Regions from separate parts of the Pseudomonas sp. REB1044 genome, predicted to be linked through region 2. Evidence: riboswitches for the same ligand, from Rfam matches in the RefSeq annotation. Region 2 holds a riboswitch; each other region holds the start of a gene.
What was found. Region 2 has a riboswitch for cobalamin ahead of GKC70_RS13225 (TonB-dependent receptor). Riboswitches for the same ligand answer to the same signal wherever they lie in the genome.
Positions count from the first base shown of each region.

Region 1: it holds a riboswitch for cobalamin, as region 2 does, so the genes downstream of both, GKC70_RS11610 (ABC transporter ATP-binding protein) here and GKC70_RS13225 (TonB-dependent receptor) in region 2, are expected to answer to the same signal.
Region 3: it holds a riboswitch for cobalamin, as region 2 does, so the genes downstream of both, GKC70_RS11490 (CbtB-domain containing protein) here and GKC70_RS13225 (TonB-dependent receptor) in region 2, are expected to answer to the same signal.

Region 1 covers NZ_CP046139.1:2,561,875-2,567,626, reverse strand. The annotation lists gene GKC70_RS11630 (LysR family transcriptional regulator) at 1-307, shown strand, start outside; gene GKC70_RS11625 (DUF2254 domain-containing protein) at 436-1,695, shown strand; gene GKC70_RS11620 (MFS transporter) at 1,726-3,018, opposite strand; partial or broken gene GKC70_RS11615 (DJ-1/PfpI family protein) at 3,131-3,325, opposite strand; cobalamin riboswitch at 3,370-3,577, shown strand; gene GKC70_RS11610 (ABC transporter ATP-binding protein) at 3,686-4,462, shown strand; gene GKC70_RS11605 (ABC transporter substrate-binding protein) at 4,459-5,427, shown strand; partial or broken gene GKC70_RS11600 (iron ABC transporter permease) at 5,427-5,752, shown strand, end outside.
Region 2 covers NZ_CP046139.1:2,906,939-2,912,690, forward strand. The annotation lists gene GKC70_RS13210 (HAMP domain-containing sensor histidine kinase) at 1-1,193, shown strand, start outside; gene GKC70_RS13215 (N-acetyltransferase) at 1,303-1,872, shown strand; gene GKC70_RS13220 (outer membrane beta-barrel protein) at 1,940-2,686, opposite strand; cobalamin riboswitch at 2,844-3,069, shown strand; gene GKC70_RS13225 (TonB-dependent receptor) at 3,177-5,306, shown strand; gene GKC70_RS13230 (DUF1624 domain-containing protein) at 5,406-5,752, shown strand, end outside.
Region 3 covers NZ_CP046139.1:2,530,368-2,536,119, reverse strand. The annotation lists gene GKC70_RS11500 (alpha/beta hydrolase) at 1-730, shown strand, start outside; gene GKC70_RS11495 (hypothetical protein) at 744-1,475, opposite strand; cobalamin riboswitch at 1,636-1,853, shown strand; gene GKC70_RS11490 (CbtB-domain containing protein) at 1,950-2,135, shown strand; gene GKC70_RS11485 (CbtA family protein) at 2,146-2,838, shown strand; gene GKC70_RS11480 (cobalamin biosynthesis protein) at 2,838-3,230, shown strand; gene cobM (precorrin-4 C(11)-methyltransferase) at 3,259-4,011, shown strand; gene GKC70_RS11470 (response regulator transcription factor) at 4,265-4,879, shown strand; partial or broken gene GKC70_RS11465 (transporter substrate-binding domain-containing protein) at 4,890-5,752, shown strand, end outside.

The DNA.
Region 1 (5,752 bases), 350 kb from region 2:
CCTGGCTTCGGGTAATGCCCTGCAGGATCACCTTGAGGATCAAGCCAAGGCCCTTGGCCGTCGATTGACGCTGCGCATCCAGATGAAGACCCTCGAGGGACTGTGCACGATGGTCAACCGGGGGATCGGAATGGCAATCTTGCCTCAGTGCATCGCTGCCCGACATCGACGACGCCACTCATACTCGACCTTGGCTATCGAGGATGAGTGGGCACGCCGCCAATTGTGTGTGGTCTATCGAGAGTGGCTGACATTGTCGCCAGCCATGCAAAGCTTGCTGGAGCACTTGGGTGCCTGTGCCGATTGACCCCATCGTTTCAGCATGAAGAACAGCCCATCCCCAATAAAACTTTCAGCGCCCCGCACCACTCAACCAGGCACTGCGCCAATCTCTGTACAGGGCGCACCGTTCCTCACCTGCATAGGTAAAAAACGATGATCGCTCGATGGCGCTGGGCCTTGGGTCAAATGACCAAGCGACTGTGGTTCCGTGCCACGTTGTTCTCGTTGACCGGCGTGATCACCGCGCTGCTCGCCATCACCTTGCGCGATTTCGTACCCCCCACGCTACCGGCGAAAATCGGCGCCGATTCGGTCGACAAGATCCTGAGCATCATCGCTTCGAGCATGCTGGCGGTCACCACCTTTTCACTGAGCACCGTGGTCTCCGCCTACAGCGCCGCCAGCAATGGCGTCACACCCCGGGCGACCACCCTGGTGATGGAGGACTCCACCACCCAGAACGCCCTTGCGACGTTCATTGGATCGTTTCTGTTCAGTCTGGTCGGCATCATCGCGCTGAGTACCGGTGCTTACGGCGCGCAAGGCCGGGTCGTGTTGTTCGCCGTGACCCTGGTCATGATCGTGCTGATCATCTACACCCTGCTGCGCTGGATCGACCACTTGTCCACGCTCGGCAGAGTCGGTGAAACCATCGACCGGGTCGAGCGCGCGACCCTCGCAGCCCTTGAGCAGCGTGCCCGCTGGCCGTTCATGGGGGCCGCCCCCTACCCCGTCGACTTCGACCTGCCCGCGCAGGCAATGACGATCGTCAGCGTGGACACCGGCTATATCCAGCACATCGATGTGGGCGCACTCGCGGTGGTTGCCAAGCGGCATGACGTCGAGATCTACCTCGAGGTACTGCCTGGCAGCTTTGTCCACCTGGGTGCGCCCCTGGCACGCCTGCTCGACACGTCCTCAGCCAGCAGCGACCTGGAAACCGAACTGCGCCACGCGATCACCGTGGGTCTGCGCCGCACCTTCGATCAAGACCCGCGTTTCGGCCTGTCGGTGCTGGCAGAGATCGCCTCGCGCGCCCTGTCCCCGGCCACCAATGACTCCGGTACGGTAATCGATGTGATAGGGCGCGGGGTGCGCTGTTTCTCTAAATGGGCACTTCAGCCCGCCGACACCGATGATATCGACGAACACTGCCGGCGCGTGCATGTACGCTGCGTCGAGGTACACGACCTGTTCGACGACTTCTTCACCTTGATCGCTCGCGACGGCGCGGGCTTGCTGGAAATCGACATTCGCATGATCAAGGCCTTGATCAGCTTGACCGACATCGACTCCGCCCGCTTCGGCACGCAGTGCCGATTGCACGCGGCACTGCTGGTCAAACGCGCCGAGACGGCGCTGGTCCTGGATGAGGAGAAGACACGGCTCAGGGCCGTGGCCGCCCCTTGCTGACTGAGTGACCGGCTCAGCCAGCACCGGCACTCACTGTGCGGCGACCCGGCCGCGCACCGCCATTTTGCGGTACAACACCAGCGTTGCGCTCAGCGCGCACAGCGCGGCGAAAGTCACCCAGTACGCGGGCGCGGCCTTGTCGCCGGTCTCATGAATCAGCCAGGTTGACATCACCGGAGTGAAGCCGCCGAACAAGGCCGTCGCCAGGCTGTAGGCTAGCGAGAACCCCGCGACCTTGACATCTGCCGGCATGAGCTCGGTCAGCGCGGGGATCATCGCGCCGTTGTACATCGCGTACAGGAACGAGAACCACAGCAGCACTTCCAGCATGTGCGCGAAGCTCGCCGCTTGCGCCAGGTAGGAAAGCGCCGGATAAGCCGTGAACACGGTCAGTACGGTCATGGCGATGAGCATCGGCTTGCGTCCGAAGCGGTCGCTGAGCGTGCCGCCGATCGGCAGCCAGAAGAAGTTCGACACCCCGACCAGCAGCGTCACCAACAAGGCATCGGTAGTGCTCAGGTTGAGGACGGTCTTGCCGAAGGTCGGCGCATACACCGTGATGAGGTAGAACGCGCTGGTGGTCATCGCCACCATCAGCATGCCGCCCACCACCATGCCCCAGTTCTGGCCGAGGGTGGCGATCACCTGCTTCATGGTCGGGCGATGGCTGCGGTTTTCGAAGGCTTCAGTTTCTTGCAGGTTGCGGCGCAGGAAAAAGATGAAGGGAATGATCAGGCACGCTACGGCGAACGGTATGCGCCAGCCCCACTCGCTGATCTGCAAGGGCTGCAGCGACTGGTTCAAGGCATAACCCAAGGCGGCGGCGACGATGATTGCCACCTGCTGACTGCCAGACTGCCAACTGGTGTAGAAGCCCTTTTTGCCGGGTGTGGCCATTTCGGCAAGATAGACCGAGACACCGCCCAGCTCTGCCCCGGCGGAGAAGCCTTGCAGCAACCGCCCGATCAGCACCAGCAGCGGCGCCCAGTAGCCAATGGTGGCAAAGCCGGGCACCAGTACGATCAGCAGCGTGCCACTGGCCATGATCGACAGCGTCACGATCAGGCCTTTGCGCCGACCGACGTCGTCGATGTAAGCCCCCAGCACGATGGCGCCCAGCGGGCGCATGAGAAAGCCTGCCCCGAAGACGGCGAAGGTCATCATCAAGGACGCAAACTCACTGGAGGCCGGGAAGAAGGCCCCCGCGATCTGGGTGGCATAGAAGCCGAACAGGAAAAAGTCGAATTGTTCGAGGAAGTTACCCGAGGTGACGCGAAACACCGCAGCGGCTTTGGACCGAGCGGCATGAGGTGACGCAGGCATAGACGGTTCTCCAGCGTAAATCTTCTTGGTGTTGTGCACTTCACCGTCTGGAGTATGCCGGACACATCCTGAAACGATTAATGAAATCTGTTCATGCAACCCCTGGCGCTGTTCAGGGGTTCTCGGTCCAGTCGAACGCCATCTGCCGGGCCGTGCGCTCGGCCAAGGCTCGGCTGTGAAGACGCTCGACCAAGTGCAGGCTCATGTCGACACCGGCACTGATGCCGGCCGAGGTGACCAAGGCGCCTTGGTCGACCCAGCGCACGCCCTCGAGCACGTCCAATGCCGGGAACATGGCCTTCAGATCCAGGCGCGCCGGATCGGTTGACGCATGGCCGACATAAATGCTCAGATGCGCCCCTTGTTTCAGGTGTCCCCGGCCGCCGCGTCGGGGATTAAACGGGAAGCCGGTGCCTCGCCCTTGGCGAGCAGTCCGGCGCTGCCCCCGCAACGGTAGGCGAGCGAGATATTCGATACACCACTGTGCCCAGGGCATGGGAAGGTGAATGTCTCAGGTTCCTCGCAAGCCCGGAGACCGGCCTGCTGCAGCTATTGGCAACTCCCGCGGCGGGCGGGCACTGGCCGGTTTTCGCGAGCGTCGGCGCGCGTCACCCGCGTGCACCTGAGCCGTAGGGGAATCTTCAATTCCGCGATGGTCGGCTCGTGCATGTCCTGCCCTACCCTGCATCTCCACGCGCTGCACTGGTCGCCTCACGGCGCGCCACGGCCATTGCTGGACAACATCGATCTGCACGTTGGTCCTGGCGAGTTCGTCGGCCTTATCGGCCCCAACGGCAGCGGCAAGACCAGCCTGCTGCGGTGTGCCTACCGCTTCAGCCGGCCCGATGCCGGCCAGGTACGACTCGAAGGTGAAGACATCTGGCAGCGCACGCCGCGCTGGGCGGCCCAGCGCATCGCCGTGATGCTGCAGGAATTTCCCGAAGACTTCGGGCTTAGCGTGCGCGACGTGGTGGCCATGGGCCGAACGCCGCACCAAGGCTGGTTCGATGGCGACGCCGATACCGCGCTGATCGACACCACGCTGGACCGCCTGGGCCTGCTGCCCCGCGCATTGGACGCCTTCACGTGCCTGTCCGGTGGTGAAAAACAACGGGTATTGCTGGCCCGCGCACTGGTGCAGCAGCCGAGGCTGCTGATCCTCGACGAGCCCACCAATCACCTGGATCCCCGCTTCCAACTGGCCCTGCTGCAACAACTGCGCGGCACCGGCCTGAGCCTGCTGGCCAGTTTCCACGACCTCAACCTGGCCGCCGCCTTCTGCGATCGGTTGTACGTGCTCGACGCCGGTCGCGTAGTGGCCCACGGCACGCCGCAGCAGGTGCTCACCGAGCAGTGCCTGGCCGAGGTCTTCGGTGTGCGCGCGCTGGTCGACTGCCACCCTTTGGCGCCCCATCCACGCATCACTTGGATCAGTCCCGCATGAAAGCGTTGTTCGCCTGCCTGGCCCTGCTGGCCGCCCTGCCCCTCGCCGCTCAGGCGGCGCCTTACCCGGTGACCGTTCGCAGTTGCGACCGCGACGTGACCTTCGATCACCCGCCGCAACGCGCGGTCAGCCATGACATCAACCTCACCGGCATGCTGCTGGCACTGGGACTGCGCGATCACATGGCCGGCTACAGCGGCATCAGCGGCTGGAAGACGCTGGATCCGAGCCTGCGCCAGGCGCTCGACGGCCTGCCGGAGCTTGCCCCGCGCTATGTCTCGGTCGAAAACCTGCTCGATGCCGACACCGACTTCTTCTTCGCCGGCTGGGCCTACGGCATGCGCATCGGCGGTCCGGTCACGCCACAGACCCTGGCGCCTTTCGATATACCGGTGTACGAGCTGAGCGAGTCCTGCTCCTGGATCATGCCTCAGCGTCACGCCAGTCTCGATGACCTTTACCGTGACCTGGACAACCTGGGACGGATTTTCGATGTCCGCGAGCGCGCCGCTGCCCTGGTGCAGCACATGCGCCAGCGCATTGAGCAGGTGGCGCAACGTACCGCCCACGCACCTCAGCGCGCGCGGGTGTTCCTCTATGACAGCGGCGAGGACCGGCCGATGACGTCCGGTCGCCTGGGAATGCCGCAGGCGCTGATCGATGCCGCGGGAGGGGACAACGTCATGGACGATCTGGCCGCCAGTTGGACCCATGTGAATTGGGAGAGTGTGGTAGAGCGCGACCCTCAGGTGATCGTCATCGTCGACTATGGCCCGACGACCTGGCAGCAGAAACGCGACTTCCTGCTCGCCCAGCCGGCGCTGGCCAGCGTCGAGGCGATCCGCAAGCAGCGCTTCGTGGTGCTGTCCTACCTGCAGGTCACGCCGTCGGTGCAAAACGCCGAGGCGATCGAGGTCTTGGCCAAGGCCCTGCATCCTGAGTTATTCGCCGAGGCCCAGCGGTGATGCCGATTCGCAACTGCGCACGCTATCGCCTGCTGATGCTGGCGCTGCTGGCCATGCTGCTGCTGTCGTGTCTGCTGTCGCTGGGCTTTGGCTCGGCCCAGGTGGCACTGGGCAAGGTGCTGGGTATCGTCCTGCACCACGTCGGCTTGGCCGAGTCGGGAGACTGGAGCCGTGGCCAGGCGCAGATCGTCTGGCAGATTCGCGCGCCACGCGTGATGTTGGGCGCGTTGGTCGGCGCAGGCCTGGCGCTGGTGGGCGGCGCACTGCAGGCGGTGACCCGCAATCCGCTGGCCGACCCGCACCTGCTGGGCGTGAGTGCCGGAGC
Region 2 (5,752 bases):
TCGATGACGCCCTTATCGCCAGCCAGGCCTTCGAAGAGCGCAGCTTCGATGCCTATGGCCTGTTCGATGCACAACTCAATCCGCTGGGCGGGCGCATACGCTCGGTCCCGTCCGAGCTCGCCCTCGATGGCAAGGTCCACGAACTCAAGCGCTGCCTGGACGCCGACGATCCGCACCTGCCGCGAGACAGTTGCGATGCCGTGGGTCTGCGGGTGGCCGATGGCCGCTGGTTGGTCCTGGTGCGCGACAACGGCTCGCTGTTCGTGGTCACGCGGATCATCCTGCACGCGCTGCTGTGGGGTATCTCGCTGACCTTGATCCCAGGCTTCGCGGGCTGGTACCTGCTGCGCAGACGGCCGCTCAAGCGCATTCGTGCGGTGCAGGCCAGCGCTGAGCTGATCGTCGCCGGCGACCTCACCCACCGCTTGCCGCTGTCGGCGCGGCGCGACGAACTGGACATGCTGGCCGCCATCGTCAACGCCATGCTCGACCGCATCGAACGACTGATGCACGAGGTCAAGGGCGTGTGCGACAACATCGCTCACGACCTGCGCACCCCGCTGACCCGCCTGCGCGCCCAGCTCTACCGCATCCGCCAGCAAAGCGGTGCCGACTCCGCCCAGGCCGAGGCCCTCGATCAGGCCATCGGTGAGACCGACACACTCATGGCGCGCTTTCGCGGGCTGCTGCGCATCAGTGAGCTGGAAGACCGCCAACGCCGCGCCGGCTTCGTCGAGCTCGATCCGCACAACCTGCTAGTCGAACTGCACGACTTCTACCTGCCCCTGGCCGAAGACGGCGGTATTCGCCTGACACTGCAACAGCCCGCGCACCTGCCCGCATTGCACGGCGACCGCGAACTGCTGTTCGAGGCCCTGGCCAATCTGGTCGGCAATGCCATCAAGTTCACTCCCGAAGGCGGACAGGTGCGCATCCAGGCCGTGCAGGACGCCGCGGGCGTGCATGTGGCCATCAAGGACAGCGGTCCGGGCATCCCCGAACAGGAACGGACCGCCGTGCTCAAACGCTTCTACCGCAGCGAAGAAGGCCATCGTCATCCAGGCTTCGGCCTCGGGCTGTCGATCGTGGCGGCGATCGTCGACCTGCATGGCTTCACCCTAGAAGTCGGTGACAGCGAATGGGGCGGCGCACGTCTGGTGCTGCATTGCCTACCCGCCGACGCGCGCGCCTAGACCCAGCGTCGGTCTGATGGCCCCTGGCAAGCCTTGGCCCCCTCATCCAGGCTTGCCAGGGGCCAGCCACGCCGCCAGACTTGCCTGCCCAGCCCTGGTAGGAACCCCCATGATCCAGCTCCGCCCCATGACCGCCGAGGACTTCGAGCGCTTCTGGCCGACCTTCCAGCACGTCGTCCAAGCGCGCGAAACCTACGCCTACGACCCGCAACTGACCCAGCAGCAGGCTCGCCAGCTTTGGCTCGACCTGCCGCTGCACACCTACGTGGCCGAGGCCGACGGTCAGTTGCTCGGTTCCTACTATCTCAAGGCCAATGCCGCAGGCCCCGGCGCCCATGTGGGCAACTGCGGCTACATGGTCACCGAGCAGGCGCGCGGGCGCGGCGTGGCCCGGGCGATGTGCGAGCACTCGCAGAAGCTGGCGCGCCAGGAAGGCTTCCTGGCCTTGCAGTTCAATTCGGTGGTGTCGAGCAACGAGGTGGCGGTGGCGCTGTGGCAAAAGCTGGGCTTCGAGATCGTCGGGCGACTGCCCAAGGCCTATCGCCATGCCCACTTGGGACTGGTGGATTGCCTGGTGATGTACAAGTGGTTGGCCGATGAGCCGGTCACGGAAAAACCTGCGCTGTTGATCGGACGCAAGAACATCGAGGCAAAAGTGTCGCGGCGACGCGGTCGGTAAGGGCTGTCGCACAGCCCCTACCGATCACGCACATTGCGCCCCTGCCGGACGGCGGGGGCACGCGGGGTCAGAACGCCAGACCGACCTTCACGCCAAACTCGTCACGCTTGAGCTTGGTGTTGTCGGCAGCCGGCGAATCTTCGTCGATCTTGTATTCGGTACGGGTGTAGTAGAGGCCGGCCTGAATCGGCATGGCGCCTTGCTGGTTCATCAACAGCGACACTTCGGCGTACGGGTTGGTACGGTCCTTCATGTCGACGCTGTCGCTCTCGAAGTCCTCGACCTTCAGACGCGCGCGGCCGTCGATGCTGCGACGAGCGCCCACTTCCACACGCAGGGTGGAGGCGTCGAACTGGTGGTTGTAACCCAGCGCGGCCTTGGCGAACGGCGACTTGTAGGTCAGCTTGGTGTCCAGATCGTTGATCTCGGGTTCGAAGCGGGTCCAGCTGTAGCCGCCACCGATGATCACGTCGACGAAGTTGCGCGCATCCAGCGCGGCGCGCCAGCCCAGGTCCAGGTCAGCCTGAGCTTCCTTGAGCTTGTCGTCGTTTTTCTTGCCGTACTTGGCTTCGGCACCCACTTGGTAAACGAAGCCGGATTCGGCGGTCATCTTGTTGCCAAAGTTGGCGAACACGCCGCCTTGACCCATATGTTCCTTGTCGGAGTCGCTGCCGCCTTCGAATTTGAACTTGTTGTACGAGCCCAGCAGACCGAAGGTGAACAGAGGATCGGTGCTGGGCGCAGCCATCGCTGCCAGAGGCGCGCCGACCAGGGCCAATGCGCAAGCGTGACGCAGCAGTTTTGCAGTAAACATTCGCAGAAGTCTCCATGACTGAATAAATGGGCGAACGGTCGTTTCGAGACAACGTGCACCAGAAAAGTTCGAAAAAAATATGAGAAAAAAGCGTGAATTTGCGGTCTGTCACATCGCCATCCCCTCAAACGATTGACTCGCCCACAGGCAGGTGGTCATATGCGCGCCAGTTTTAGGTGTCCTGCGCCGCCGTGCGCAGGGTGAAACGGGAAGCCGGTGCGTCCATGCGGACAAGTCCGGCGCTGCCCCCGCAACGGTAAGCGAGCGAATCCTTCAACACACCACTGTGTATCGGCATTGCAACCGCAATGCATCGGCATGGGAAGGTGAAGGCTTCACGATCCTCGCAAGCCCGGAGACCGGCCTGAAGCTTCAGTTGGCAAACCCGCGGTGGGCGGGCGCAGGCCGGTGTCCCGCGCTTGCGTGCGGGGCCGCGCGTCTTTGCGTTGTTTCCACCGGGATCCATTCATTCCTGCAACAGTGGAACGACATGTCCCGACACTTCACGCTTCACACCCTGGCCGCCTGCATGGCCGTCTCCTTGCCGTCCCTGGCCGAAACCTCTACCGGCGGCGTGCTCGCACTGCCGGCAACGGCCGTCACTGACACGCTGGAAGAGCCGCGCATCGACCTGGCCACCCCGACCCAGGCCGGCTCGCGCCTGAACCTCAGCGCCTTGGACACCCCGGCCAGCACCAGCAGCCTGACCGCCGAGCAGATCCAGCAGCGCGCCAACCGTACCCTACAGGACGCCGTGACCCGCACGCCGGGCATCACCTCGATCGGCACGCCCGGCAACGGTAACACCGCCCTCTCCGCCCGAGGCTTCACCGGCCACAGCTCGGTGATGACCCTGTTCGACGGCTCGCGCCTGTACACCGGTGCCGGCACCCAGAGTTTTCCGGTCGACCCGTGGATGGTCGAGCGCATCGACGTGATTCGCGGTCCGGCCTCGGTGTTGTACGGCGAAGGTGCCACCGGCGCGGTCATCAATGTGATCCCGAAAAAGCCCCTGGCAGGCGAAGTTCGCAACCACCTGCGCCTGGGCTACGGTTCCTGGGACCGCCAACAGACGGGCCTGGACAGCGGCGGTAGCCTGAGCGAGCGGCTCAGCTACCGGCTGATCCTCGATCAGCAGCAGGGCAATGGCTGGGTTGATCGCACCGATTCGCGCAGCCTCGCGGTGAACGCGGCGCTGCGCTTCGACGCCAGCGACGACCTGAGCTTCACCCTCGCCCACGACCGTGGCGATGACCAGCCGGCGAACTATTTCGGCACCCCGCTGATCGACGGCCGCCTGCACGGCAGCCTGCGCGACAAGAACTACAACATCCGCAACGACGTGCAGCGCTACCACGACGAGTGGACGCGACTGAACACCGACTGGGCCATCAGCGACAGCGTCAGTGCCAGCAACCAGCTGTACTACGTCAAGAGTCGTCGGCACTGGCGCAATGCCGAGGATTACCGCTGGGACCCGGATCGCGACCTGCTGGCCCGGCAGAGCTACCTTGAAATCCGCCACAACCAGGAACAGGTCGGCGACCGCCAGAGCTTGAGTTTCGATCACAGCCTGTTCGGTTTGACCAGCAAGACCGTGGTCGGCGCCGAGTACAACCGGATCCGCTTCAACGTTGACAGCAATTCGCCCTACGACGACCTGCAACCCGGCGACTTCATCGACCCCTGGAGTCCGGCGCCGGGACGTTTCCAGAGCGCCAGCGCGACCCGCCCGCAAACCCTGTCCACGACTCGCACCTTCGCCCTGTTCGCCGAAAACCGCACCCAACTCAGCGAACGCCTATCGCTGGTCACCGGCATCCGCCGCGACCAGAACCATATCGAGCGCGACAACCTGGTGGACGACAGCCGCGTCGATCGCAGCCTGAACGGCGGCAACTGGCGTGCGGGACTGGTGTTCGCGGTCAGCGACGACCTGTCGCTGTACGGCCAGTTTTCGACCAGCGAGGACGGCGTGGGCGACCTGGTCAGCCTCAGTGCCAGCCGTATCGGCTACGACCTCACCGAGTCCAAGCAAACCGAGCTAGGGCTCAAGCAGCGCTTCTGGGAGGGGCGGGGCGAGTGGACCCTGGCGGCGTACCACATCGTCAAGAAGAAGCTGCTGGTGGACGATCCGCTGACCCATGACAAGCAGCAGGCCGGCCAGCAGCGCGCGGACGGGCTGGAAGCCAGCCTGGAGCTGGACCTGGGCCAGCAATGGCAACTGTCGGCTAACGCCGCGGTGGTGCGCGCCCGGTACGACGATTTCGATGAAAGCGTCGATGGCGTGTTCCAGGATCGTGCCGGCAATCGACCGGCCAATGTGCCTCGGCGCACCGCCAATCTGTGGCTGAGCAAAGGCTTCGGCGAGCGCGTCGATGCCGGCGTCGGCCTGCGCTACGTCGATCAGCGTTACGCCGACACTGCGAACCTGGCCAGCGTACCGGGCTATACCGTGATGGACGCCAACCTTGGCTGGCAGGTGCTGCCCGAGGTACGTCTTGGCCTGCAACTGAACAACCTGTTCGACCGCCAGTATGTGGTCGCGGCCCACAGTGGCGAGCAGTGGCTGCTGGGCACGCCGCGGTCGTATTTCGCGACGCTGGACTACCGCTTCTGACGCCGTGCCGCTTCGCTGGCAAAGGTCTGCGAAGCGGCAAGACAACACCACACCGCCAAAAGAAATAAGATAACATCTCGCTTTTTTCAGACTTCCCCCATGCCAAACTCAAACATTCCTGCTACTCGCCTGCACAGCATTGACGCCCTGCGTGGCCTGGTCATGCTGTTCATGCTGCTGGACCACGTGCGCGAGACTTTCCTGTTGCACCGCCAGGTCGGCGACCCGATGGACATCGACACCACGGAGCCTGCGCTGTTCTTCAGCCGCACCCTGGCGCACCTGTGCGCGCCGGTGTTCGTGCTACTGACCGGTCTGAGCGCCTGGCTGTATGGCGAAAAATATCAGGGCCGGGGCGACGTTTCGGCGTTCCTGTTCAAGCGCGGCCTGTTTCTGGTGGTGCTCGAACTGACCTTGGTAAACCTCGCCTGGAGCCTGCAGCTGCC
Region 3 (5,752 bases), 380 kb from region 2:
CCATGGCCTGCCGGCTGGCGTACAGGAGCTGGACTTGCGTGCGCGCAGCTTCACCCAGGGGCAGAGCCTGCATGCCTGGTGGTGGCCTGCCAAACGCGCGGATGCACCGGCGATCCTTTATCTGCATGGCGTACGCTGGAACCTGACCGGCCAGTTGTTCCGCATCCAGCAACTGCATGCCATGGGTTACTCGGTACTGGCGGTGGACTACCGCGGCTTCGGCCAGAGCCGGGGCGGCCTGCCGTCGGAAACCACGGTCTACGAAGACGCGCGCATCGCCTGGGACCGCTTTGCCCAACTGCAGCCGGTGCCGGGCAAGCGCTTGATCTTCGGCCACTCGCTCGGTGGCGCCGTGGCGGTTGAACTGGCCTCCGAACTTTCCCGGCAGGCCCGCAGCGACGGCACGCCAGTGCCCGCACGCGGCCTCATTCTGGAATCGACCTTTACGACACTTGGCGACGTCGCCGCTGCCGTGGCCAATACCAGCCTGCCGGTGCGCTGGTTGCTGTCGCAGAAGTTCGACTCGCTGGGCAAGATCGGCGAAGTCGGCCTGCCCGTGCTGCTGGTGCATGGCCTGGACGATCGCTACGTGCCGCCGCGCTTCAGCCAGGCCCTGTTCGACGCCGCCCAGGAGCCCAAGGCTCTGCTGCTGGTGCCCGGCGCGACCCACAATAACAGCATGAGCCTGGCGGGCCAGCGCTATCGGCGCGCCATCGAAGCTTTGCTGTAGGGCCGCCGGCGGCTCATTGCACGGGCAGGAAGTTCATCAGCAACAGGCTTTGGGCGTAGTTCAGGCCAATGCGCCGATAGCGCTCGTCGAGCATCTGCGCCAGCAGGTCCAGGCGCGCGACGATCTTGCCGAACTCCACGGCGAAACTCAGGTTGCTGCCCTCCTCGGAAATCTCGTTGGAGAACAACAGCAGCACGCCGTTGGCGTCCTGGCGTTGGCTGAGCATCCAGGTAGCCTTCTCGATGTTGCGCGCGGCGTTGTTGACGAACAATGGATCGATGGCGTCGGTCATGTAGAACTCGGTGCGCCCGCCATGGGCGGTCACCAGCATGCTGCCGATGGCATAGATGAAGGCGCCCACCCGGTCACCGCGAAACTCGGGGCTCAAGGCATAGCTCAGGGCCGCCAGGTCACGGCGTTGGCCCAGTTGCGCCAGCGGCTGGCGCTGCTCGATGGCTTGGCGGATCTGCCGCTCGGCGGTGGCAGCGTCCAGGTAGCCGGACTGACGCCACTGGTTGGGGTTGCGCAGGTACAGCTTGTTCATCAGCAGATAGAGGCTCTGCAGGTTGTCGCGCATCGACAGGGTCGCCATGCGGTCGACGCTGGTCTGGAACAGTTCGCTGGGATGGCCATTGCCCAACTGGGTGAAGACATCCTGACCCTCCTGGCGAGTACACGCGCACAGGGTGATCAACGTGCCCACCAGCAACAGGCGAGCGCCATGACGAAGAGCAGGAACAGGCATCGGCACCGTGGTCCGGGTCAGCGGCCAAGCCGGGAATCGGCGCAGCCAGGCCCTGCATAGAGCCTGCAAATGTAAAAAAGTGCGACGCCTGTGCACAAAGCCCGTCCATGGCGAGGGTATTTGGTAACAAGAATTGACGGCGCGCGCATGACCGTGATCTGCTTACACCCTTACGTCGGGTGCCCCTTGCAGGGGTGAAACGGGAAACCGGTGCGTCGAGGCCCATTCCAGGGTTCGATCAGTCCGGTGCTGCCCCCGCAACGGTAAGCGAGCGAGCGTCTGATCCACTGTGTCCAAGGCATGGGAAGGTGACGCTGCTGTTGGAGGCCTTGCTTCTGCTCGCCAGCCCGGAGACCGGCCCGACGCTCAGTCATCACACCCCGCGGTGGGCGGGCGCTGTTGCCGATTCCTGGACGTTGTCGCTCCGGGCTCGCCGCGCTTGCTGTCGCCATGAAAAAAGCAGAGGAATGCGTCATGTCCGTCACCAGCGCCAAACACAGCATTGCCACGCCCGTCAGTCTCAGCCAACGCCTGGTGGTCGCCATCGGTGCCAGTCTGCTGGGCCTGTGCCTGGTCTACTTCGCCGGGTTCTCACACCTGGAGGCCGTGCATAACGCGGCCCACGACACCCGCCACAGCGCCGCCTTCCCTTGCCATTGAGGGTCCAGCGATGATTACGCGTATTGCCCGCACCGCAGGCTTCAGTGGCCTGCTCGCTGCCCTGCTGCTGACCCTGCTACAGAGCTTCTGGGTGGCCCCGTTGATTCTTCAGGCCGAAACCTACGAAAGCGCAGCCCCGGCCGAACAGCATGAGCACGCTGCAGGCCAAGCCGTGGCTGCCCATGAGCACGACAGCGAAGCCTGGTCTCCGGAAGATGGCTGGCAGCGTGTGTTATCGACCACCGGCGGCAACCTGGTGGTGGCGGTCGGGTTCGCCTTGATCCTCGCCGCGTTGTACAGCCTGCGCGAGCCGGGACGCGTCAGCACGGGTGCCCTGTGGGGCCTGGGCGGCTTCGCAGTGTTCTGCCTGGCACCGACGCTGGGCCTGCCGCCGGAGCTGCCGGGCACGGCCGCTGCCGACCTGGGCCAGCGCCAGACCTGGTGGATCGGCACCGCAGCGGCCACAGCCGTGGGCCTGGCCCTGTTGGTGTTTGCCCGGCATTGGTTGGTCAAGGTACTGGGCGCCGCGCTGCTGGTCGTTCCCCACCTGATCGGTGCCCCTCAGCCCGAGGTACACGAGAGCCTGGCGCCCGAAGCACTCGAAGCGCAATTCAAAGTGGCCTCCTGGTTGACCAACGCGGCGTTCTGGATTGCGTTGGGCCTGCTCAGCGCCTGGCTCTACCGTCGTTCCGCTCAGGCCTGATGAGCGCGCTGTACGCAGGCTTCGGTTGCCGCCGAGGGTGCTCTGTCGAGGTGCTGGAGCACCTGCTACGGCGCAGCCTCGCGGCCCACGGCCTGGCCATCACGGCCGTGCGCGGAATCGCCAGTATTGCGTTGAAGGCCGATGAGCCGGGTCTGAGCGCGCTGTCACGGCGCCTGGCCCTGCCTCTGGTGTGCTACGACGCGCAACAACTGCGGCCCTTCCTGAACCAGCTCAGCCACCGCTCAGAAATATCCCACAAAACCACGGGCTGCTGGGGCGTCGCCGAAAGCGCGGCACTGGCACTGGCCGGCGGTCAGGGGGATCAGCCGCGCCTGCGCATTTCCCGCCAAGTGTTCGCTAACGCTACCCTGGCAATTGCCTGCAACGGCTAGCACTGCTTCTCCTACCCAAGGAAGTCTCATGACGGTCTACTTCATCGGGGCCGGCCCCGGCGATCCCGAGCTGATCACGGTCAAGGGCCAGCGCCTGATCCGCCAATGTCCGGTGATCATCTACGCGGGATCCCTGGTACCGGCAGCGGTGCTCGAGGGCCATAGCGCTCGCACCGTACTCAATAGCGCCGAACTGCATCTGCAGCAGATCGTCGACGCCATGCACGATGCCCACCAGCAAGGCCTGGACGTGGCTCGCGTGCACAGTGGCGACCCGAGCCTATATGGGGCGATCGGTGAGCAGATACGCCATCTGCGCGAACTGGGGATCGACTACCAGATCATCCCGGGCGTCACCGCCACGGCCGCCAGCGCCGCCTTGCTCGGCTGCGAGCTGACGCTGCCGGATGTGGCGCAGACGGTAATCCTCACCCGTTACGCCGATGCCTCGCCCATGCCCGCTGGCGAGCAGTTGGCTGACCTGGCACGCCATCGCAGCACGCTGGCGATCCACCTGGGAGTGCGTCACCTGCCGAAGATCGTCGCCGAACTGCTGCCGTATTACGGCGCCGATTGCCCGGTTGCCGTGGTCCACCGGGCCACTTGGCCGGATCAGGACTGGGTGCGCGGCACACTCGCCGATATTGTCGAGGGTGTGGCAGCGAAGGGTTTTCGGCGTACCGCGCTGATTCTGGTCGGCCATGTCCTGGGCGATGCACCGTTCTCTGAATCGGCGCTCTACCGGGCAGGCCACGCCCACCTCTACCGGCCGCTCAGTTGACCGGGCGCCTTCCCTGTCTAGGCCGCGTCCTACACGCTCGCGATAGCGCTCGCCGCGAGCGTCATCTCAATCCCACATCCTCAGCCGCTTTTGTAGGGAATATCTACATCCTGTGGCGGCTTTTTCCACACGCCTATACTCGCCATTATCAAAGCGTTCTGATGGACGTATCGTGCGCGCAGCCAGATTGGCCCTACAGACGCATTCCTGGGTAATGCCAGGAACGAACATAAATTCTTACAGGAGCTTGCCCATGACCACCGTACTGATGGTCGATGATCACCCAACCGTCCGCCTGGCCGTGCGCATTCTGCTCGAGCGCGAACGCTTCGAGGTGGTCGGCGAATCCGGAAACGGGATCGAGGCCGTGCAAATGGCGCGTCAGCTCTCACCCAAGGTGGTGATCCTCGATATCGGTCTGCCGGGGCTGGACGGCATGGAGGTGATCAAGCGCCTGCAGATGCTGGAGCCGGCGCCGAAGATCATGGTCCTGACCGGGCAATCTTCCGAGCTGTACGTACGCCGCTGCCTGGATGCCGGCATCGCGGCCTTCGTCAACAAAGACGAAGACCTCGACGCCCTGCTGTTCGCGCTCAAGGCCTTGGTCAAGGGTTATTCGACGTTTCCGCAGATGTCGGTCAACAGCAACACACTTGAGTCGGAGACGGTGCGCCTGAACAGTCTGTCGAACCGCGAGATGGAAGTGCTGCGCCGGCTTTCACGCGGGGAGAACAACAAGTACATCGGCACCGCCATGAACCTCAGTGCCAAGACCATCAGCACCTACCGTGGCCGCATCGGCGATAAGCTCAAGACCGAGTCGCTGGTGGAAATGGTCGATCTGGCCAAACGCAACAACATCACCTGAGCCCGCGCCCATGACGCCCTGGCTGCGCAGACTGTTGCTGATACTGACGCTCACAGTGTCGGCAGCCGCCGTGGCGGACAGCCAGCCGCGTCAACTGCTGGCCCGCTCGCTCAGTGCCAGCCCAGCGCTGGTATTGAGTCAGGACGATCGGCAATGGCTCGATGAGCGCAAGGTGCTGGTGCTGGGTAGCTCCCAGCCCGACTATCCACCGTTTGAAATCAACATCAGCCCGCAGGACTACGAAGGCCTGAGCGCCGACTATGCCGGTCTGATCGGCGAGCAGTTGGGCATTGCGATCACGGTGCGGCGCTTCGCTAGCCGTACAGAGGCCATCGATGCACTACGGCGCGGCCAGATTGACCTGCTCGGCAGCTCCAACGGCTTCGAGGCGGAAGATGGCCAACTGGCACTGAGCCACCCCTACGCCGACGATCTGCCGGTGATCGTGACCCGCCAGGACCGCCCTCAACTCGACGATCAAAGCCTGGCCGGAATGACCTTGGCCATGGTCGATCACTATGTGCCTGCCAGCACGGTGCGTGCGCTTTACCCCCAGGCCCGACTACAGCTCTACCGCTCGACCCAGGCCGGCCTGAGCGCCGTGGCGCTGGGCAGTGCCGACGCCTATATCGGCGATGCGATCAGCTCGGACTACGCCATCGGCCGCGCCTACCAAGGTCTGGTGCGCATCGATCACTTCGTGCCGACGCCTGCCGGCAGCTTCGCCTTCGCGTTGGACCAGCACAACGTCAGGCTGCTGAAGCTGGTCGATCAGGCACTGGAGCGCATCACCGACAGCGAACGCCTGAGCATCCTGCGCCGCTGGTCCAGCGGCAACACCAGCCTGCTACTGCAACGTCGTCTGGCCACGCT